DNA from 2 places in the Streptococcus sp. IsoGale022 genome. Region 2 is predicted to be linked to the other one. Evidence: predicted binding sites of a transcription regulator. Region 2 holds the regulator's gene; the other holds the start of a gene.
The links. The regulator Rex, encoded in region 2, represses fermentation and respiration genes when NADH is low (regulators of the CRP and FNR family bind a similar motif). The targets are predictions, from matches to a motif close to TTGTGAANTANTTCACAA.
Positions count from the first base shown of each region.

Region 1 (3,416 bases), on a different contig from region 2:
GCTGGACAAAATATCAAAAACAAACTGGCTCAATTCTGTGATGTAGCACCTGAGGCGGTCATTGAGTCGCTGGATGTAGAGCATCTCTACCAAATTCCTCTCAATTTGCAGGCTCAAAATATGGACCAAATCGTCTGTGACCATCTGAAACTGGATGTGCCGGCAGCAGATATGACAGAGTGGTCAGCCATGGTAGAGAAAGTAATGAGTCTGGAAAAGCAGGTCCATATTGCTCTGGTCGGTAAGTATGTTGAGTTGCCAGATGCCTATATTTCAGTTGTCGAAGCGCTCAAGCATGCCGGCTATGCCAATGATGCGGAGGTTAAGATTGACTGGATTGATGCGAATCAGGTAACGGCCGAAAACGCAGCTGAGCTTCTTGGAAGTGCGGATGGGATTATCGTTCCGGGTGGTTTTGGTCAGAGAGGAACTGAGGGTAAGATTCAAGCAATCCGCTATGCGCGTGAGCAGGATGTGCCTATGTTGGGGATTTGCTTGGGTATGCAGCTGACCTGTGTCGAATTCGCCCGTCACGTCTTGGGATTGGCTGATGCCAACTCAGCGGAGCTCAATCCAGACACACCATTTCCGATTATTGACCTCATGCGTGATCAGATTGATGTTGAAGACTTGGGTGGAACGCTGAGACTGGGGCTCTATCCTTCTAAGCTTAAGCCTGGCTCTAAGGCAGCAGCAGCTTACGATCATCAAGAAGTTGTACAGCGCCGTCACCGTCATCGCTATGAATTCAACAATGCTTTCCGCGAGCAGTTTGAGGCAGCCGGATTTGTATTTTCAGGAGTTTCACCGGACAATCGCTTGGTCGAAATAGTGGAAATCCCGGAAAATAAATTCTTCGTAGCCTGTCAATACCATCCAGAGCTTTCCAGCCGACCGAACCGACCTGAGGGTCTTTATACAGCCTTTGTCACAGCAGCGGTAAAAAAGGGCCAGGAGAGATAGACTTGTTTTGTCTGAACTAAGCGACTTTTCTAGAGAAATGTTATAATGAAAAATAAAAGGAGGGAAGAAGATGTTTCTAAACATTTTAGCTAGTATTCGTACTAATAATTTTCAAGATGAGCATTGTGTAGAAAAAATCCAAGCTCTCTGGCAGGAACAAGAGGGAGCTGTGAAAGAAGCTTTTGCCCAAGGGGAACCGGTCTATGCTGTCTATCATGACTATGCCAGTGATTACAAAGGAGACTATAGTCTCTCTATCTGCCGTTTAACAGATGGGGAAGTCTATGATTTTGACACATCCGAGCAGATCTATCAAGTATTTGAGGCGGATAAGGAGGATCCTCAAGCGATTCTTCATGCTTGGCAGAGGATTTGGCAGGCAGAAGAAACAGGTGAGCTTCATCGGGACTACACTATTGACTTTGAAAAATACGATCCCGACCAAACGGTGGCTGTATTTGTTGCGACTCAGCAGCACTGAGTTTTCTGTGTTCCTGCCTTAGCTTCATTTCGCTTAGATTTCCTAGATTTGCTGATTGAGTAGAAAGTTGATTTTTTGAAATAAAGTCAAAAATTTTCTTGACAAGCCTTAGCTGTCCTGTTATACTAGTAAAGTACTCAATCGCGGGGATGGCGGAATTGGCAGACGCGCAGGACTAAGGATCCTGTGACCGCTTTAGGTCGTGAGGGTTCAAGTCCCTCTCTCCGCATCAAGTAAGCTGGCTTCGGCCAGCTTTTTCTTTTTGCAATAGAGACGCTTAAAATGCTGAGTGTCTCACTGTAATTCTTTAAAATTTCAGGAAAAACTAGCAATTTTAGTGAAAAAGTGATAAAATAAACAATGTAAGTGGTTTAACCACAAAAAATAAGAGGAGGCCTGATAAGAATGGCAATCGTTTCAGCAGAAAAATTTGTCCAAGCAGCTCGTGACAATGGTTACGCAGTTGGTGGATTCAACACAAACAACCTTGAGTGGACTCAAGCTATCCTGCGTGCGGCAGAAGCTAAGAAAGCACCAGTGCTTATCCAAACTTCAATGGGTGCTGCTAAATACATGGGTGGCTACAAAGTTGCTCGTAATTTGATCGCTAACCTTGTAGAATCAATGGGCATCACTGTACCAGTTGCGATTCACTTGGACCATGGTCACTACGAAGATGCACTTGAGTGTATCGAAGTTGGTTACACTTCTATCATGTTTGATGGTTCACACCTTCCAGTAGAAGAAAACCTTAAATTGGCTAAGGAAGTCGTTGAAAAAGCACACGCTAAAGGTATCTCAGTAGAAGCTGAAGTTGGTACTATCGGTGGTGAAGAAGACGGTATCATCGGTAAAGGTGAATTGGCTCCAATCGAAGACGCTAAAGCAATGGTTGAAACTGGAATCGACTTCTTGGCAGCTGGTATCGGTAACATCCACGGTCCATACCCAGCAAACTGGGAAGGTCTTGACCTTGACCACTTGAAGAAATTGACAGAAGCTCTTCCAGGCTTCCCAATCGTATTGCACGGTGGTTCAGGTATTCCTGATGACCAAATCCAAGCAGCTATCAAACTTGGTGTTGCCAAAGTTAACGTTAACACTGAATGCCAAATCGCATTCGCTAATGCAACTCGTGCATTCGCTCGCGACTACGAAGCAAACGAAGCAGAATACGACAAGAAGAAACTCTTCGACCCACGTAAATTCTTGGCTGACGGTGTAAAAGCCATCCAAGCATCAGTTGAAGAACGTATCGACGTATTCGGTTCAGAAGGTAAAGCTTAATCTAGCTTAACCATATAAAACAGAAACCTGCCCGTAAGGGTAGGTTTTTTTGTGTTTGCTTTTATAGAGAATATACTTAAGACTACTACATCCAAAGTTGCTAAACGAATGTAATTTTTTACAATGATTCTAAGACTACCCTTGGCGAACGAATATAACAGCTTTACGCCTGTTTTCAAAGGAAATCACTGTCTTTCCCAAAGTAAATTGGAACATCTAATTTTTAGGAATACAGAGTGGCTAAATGAATGATAGAACTTTCAAAAAATTTAATAGTTTAAAGCACTTAGCACCTGTTTATATTGATGAAACGGGATTCGATACTTATTTTTATCGAGAATACGGTCGCTCATTATAAGGTCAGTTAATAGGAGGTAAAGTGTCTGGAAGAAGATATCAGAGGATTTCTTTGGTTGCAGGTCTAACAAATAGTGAGTTAATCGCTCCAATGACTTACGAAGAGACGATGACGAGCGACTTTTTTGAAGCTTGGTTTCAGAAGTTTCTCCTACCAAAATTGAATACACCATCAGTTATTATTATGGATAATGCAAGATTCCATAGAATGGATAAGCTGGAGCTCTTATGTGAAGAGTTTGGGCATAAACTTTTACCTCTTCCTCCCTACTCACCTGAGTACAATCCTATTGAGAAAACATGAGCTCATATCAAAAAACACCTCAAA
Region 1 is NZ_JAKZJI010000025.1:13,041-16,456, reverse strand. It holds gene RG608_RS10980 (CTP synthase) at 1-963, shown strand, start outside; gene RG608_RS10975 (GyrI-like domain-containing protein) at 1,034-1,444, shown strand; tRNA gene RG608_RS10970 (tRNA-Leu) at 1,588-1,673, shown strand; gene RG608_RS10965 (class II fructose-bisphosphate aldolase) at 1,850-2,731, shown strand; partial or broken gene RG608_RS10960 (transposase) at 2,994-3,416, shown strand, end outside.
Region 1: the regulator Rex is predicted to act here: its motif matches at 1,788-1,805, upstream of RG608_RS10965 (class II fructose-bisphosphate aldolase).

Region 2 (3,416 bases):
TCTAATCTCTATCACAGCCATGGCGGCGGCTCTGTCAGAAAGCATGGAACATCTAAAAGAAAATCTAGAGCGTGCACAAGACTTAAAAGACAACTTACTTGCTGACTTATCGGACATTGACTTTTACTTAAATGAAAGTCAACCAAGCTTGCCATATGTCATCAATTTGGGATTTCCCAATCAAAAAAATGACCTGCTTCTGCTTCAAATGGATTTAAATGGCTTTTCCATTTCAACAGGCTCAGCCTGCACAGCCGGAGCTATACAACCCAGTCATGTCTTGCAGGCTATGTATGGCAGGGATTCCAATCGCTTGTATGAGTCCATTCGGATCAGCACTTCGGACCAAACGACTTTGCAAGAGATTCAATCATTTACAAAGAAATTAAAAGAAATTTTAGGAGGATAAGATGGCCTTTCAAACATCTGTTAGCTTAGCAAACTGTGAATATACCTATTCACTTCACCCAAATGTCAAGAAATTCACCTTGCGCGACAATACATTCGCTGAAAGCAAGGTTGGCAACTATGAACTCTCTCGTCTGCTGGAATCTGTACCCAATAGCGGAAATGGCTTTCTGCTGAAAATCATCGTCAATAAAGATTTGAATGGCTTCAAAATCAACATCACTGACAAATCAGGCCTGCGCTTGGTCAATATTTTCAAATCAGAAGATCATCACATTATCCAACAAAAATTTTATTTCTTGATGGATAGCTTGGTTGAAAGAAATATTTTTGAAAAGACACCACAATAAGCAAGATTCTCGTAATTTTGCTTTTTTGGTTTTGACTCTTCAAAATTTAAACGAGCTTGACCTCTACTTGGAACGCTTGAAAATATCAAATGACTAATCGAACCAAAAGAAAGGATTAACCATGGTTGAACTGACCTATTTGGACTCATATAAGGTAAAACGAACACTCACCTATGAAGACTTCGACGAATTTCTTCTAGCCTTCTCTGGCTGCGTCACGGTTCCTGACTCGCTCAAGGTGCTTACTGTTACTTATAAGGGACACCAGCTGCCTTTTACAGGGCTAATTGGGGACTTGTACCGCCAAATGTACCAGTTAGACCTACGTCCCTATCAGGACTAAGTTTTTCACCCCTACCATTCCCAGCGATTACTGATTTTCTTTTTTATAAATCAAACATCCTTAATTAGTTGATTTTTTCACAAACTTCCTATAAAATAGAATTAGAAAGGTTGTGATTTTGTGAAAACTGAAAAAAATACTACAATTCCTCGAGCAACAGCTAAGAGACTGTCGCTCTACTATCGTATTTTTAAACGGTTTAATGCTGAGAAGATTGAGAAAGCCAACTCCAAGCAAATCGCTGAAGCCATTGGTATTGACTCTGCTACTGTCAGACGAGATTTTTCTTATTTCGGTGAACTTGGCCGCAGAGGATTTGGTTATGATGTCAAGAAATTAATGAACTTTTTTGCTGACCTCTTGAATGACAATGCTATCACCAATGTCATGATTGTTGGTGTTGGTAATATGGGGCGGGCTCTACTGCACTATCGTTTTCATGAGCGCAATAAAATGAAGGTTGTAATGGCTTTTGACACAGATGACCATCCAGAAGTTGGCAGCACAACCAACGATGGGATTCCTATCTATGGAATTTCCCAAACCAAAGAAAAAATACAGTCAGGAAATGTGCAAACTGCCATCCTAACTGTACCTAGCATAAAAGCCCAAGAAGTCGCATCTATCTTAGTTCAGGCTGGTGTAAAGGGTATTCTCTGCTTCTCACCAGTGAACCTATCCCTGCCTAAGGACGTGGTCGTTCAGTATGTTGACCTGACTAGCGAACTGCAGACTCTGCTCTACTTCATGAGAAAAAATGATTATTAATTTGAAAGAGGTATTAAACACTCTATGAGTAAACCTATTATTGGAATAACCGGAAATGAAAGAGAAATCCCAGACGATCACTTCATCCATATGAGCTATACAGCGACAGGATTCGTTGAGGGAGTTAAAGAAGTTGGCGGAATTCCAATGATTTTGCCAATCGGTGATGAAGAAATGGCTAAACAGTATGTTTCCATTGTCAATAAATTAATCATCACAGGCGGTCAGAATGTATGTCCCCAGTTCTATGGAGAAGAAAAAGTCATTGACAGCGATGATTATCTACTCAAACGGGACATTTTTGAATTAGCTTTAATCAAGGAAGCCCGTCGTCAAAATAAACCAATCTTCACCGTCTGCCGCGGAACTCAACTTTATAATGTCGCCCTAGGCGGTACTCTTCATCAAGACATTGAAGATCATTGGCAAGATAGCTCTGCTGAGTACACAACTCAAAGCATGGTGACCAAGAACGGCTCCATTCTGCATGAAATCTATGGCCCTGCATCTGAAATCAACTCCTTCCACCACCAAAGTATCAAGGATTTAGCTGCTGGCCTAGAAGTCATCGCCTATGATCCGCGAGATAAAATTATTGAAGCCATCACTTCTACTGACGGCAGTCCTTTCCTTGGCGTCCAATGGCACCCAGAGTTCTTGTTTGGCTCCAGAGAAGGAGACTTAGCTCTGTTTGATTATGTTGTCAATATTCTTTAAAATCCTCTATTCCTAGAAAAACTTCTGTTCTACACGAATAGAAGTTTTTTATATTCACGTAAATCAAATTATATCATATCTGCCTCTTCTCGGTAGCTATAGTAGTTAGACTTGGACACAATTAAATGATCTAAAAGAACCAAGCCCATCATCTCACACGCTTCTTTCATATGCTGGGTCACCTCATCGTCGTTTCTGCTAGGAACGACTGAGCCTGATGGATGATTGTGTACCAGTATGATAGATGTCGCTAGGTGCTTGAGAGCATAGTGGAGAATTTCTCTTGGCTCAGCAATACTTCTGCTTACAGTCCCCATGAAAATAGTCTGCTGGTGCAAGATTTGATTTTGACTATTAAGATAAATAGCAACCAAGCACTCCTGCCTCATGTCTCCTAGCTCTTGCTGCATCTTCTGAGCTAATTTTTGACTGCCCATAATCTGCTCTTTCTGAAGAACCTCTGCTCGGTTAATCCGACGCCCTAATTCGATAATGGCCTGCAGCTCCACAGCCTTAATCGGACCGATTCCAGAAATAGTCTGCAATTCCTGCAAAGTTAAATACTTAAGATCGTTCAGACTGGAAATAGATGATAAAATTCTTTGAGAAACTTGAAAAACAGTTTCTTTTTTATTGCCTGTCCTGAGAAAGATTGATAGGAGCTCCTGGTTACTGAGTTTTTCAGCCCCTTCTCTCATCAAACGCTCCCGTGGCATCATGCTAATATCATCTTGAAATGAAATGCTATACATAGAAACCTCCTTATCTTATAATTCGGAAAAAGAGTCAGAATCAGCAAGAATTGATATAAAAAATCTTTCGCCTAAAAC
Region 2 is NZ_JAKZJI010000001.1:4,509-7,924, reverse strand. It holds gene RG608_RS00045 (cysteine desulfurase family protein) at 1-409, shown strand, start outside; gene RG608_RS00040 (DUF1831 domain-containing protein) at 411-758, shown strand; gene RG608_RS00035 (DUF4649 family protein) at 880-1,101, shown strand; gene RG608_RS00030 (redox-sensing transcriptional repressor Rex) at 1,222-1,869, shown strand; gene RG608_RS00025 (gamma-glutamyl-gamma-aminobutyrate hydrolase family protein) at 1,894-2,586, shown strand; gene radC (DNA repair protein RadC) at 2,655-3,338, opposite strand.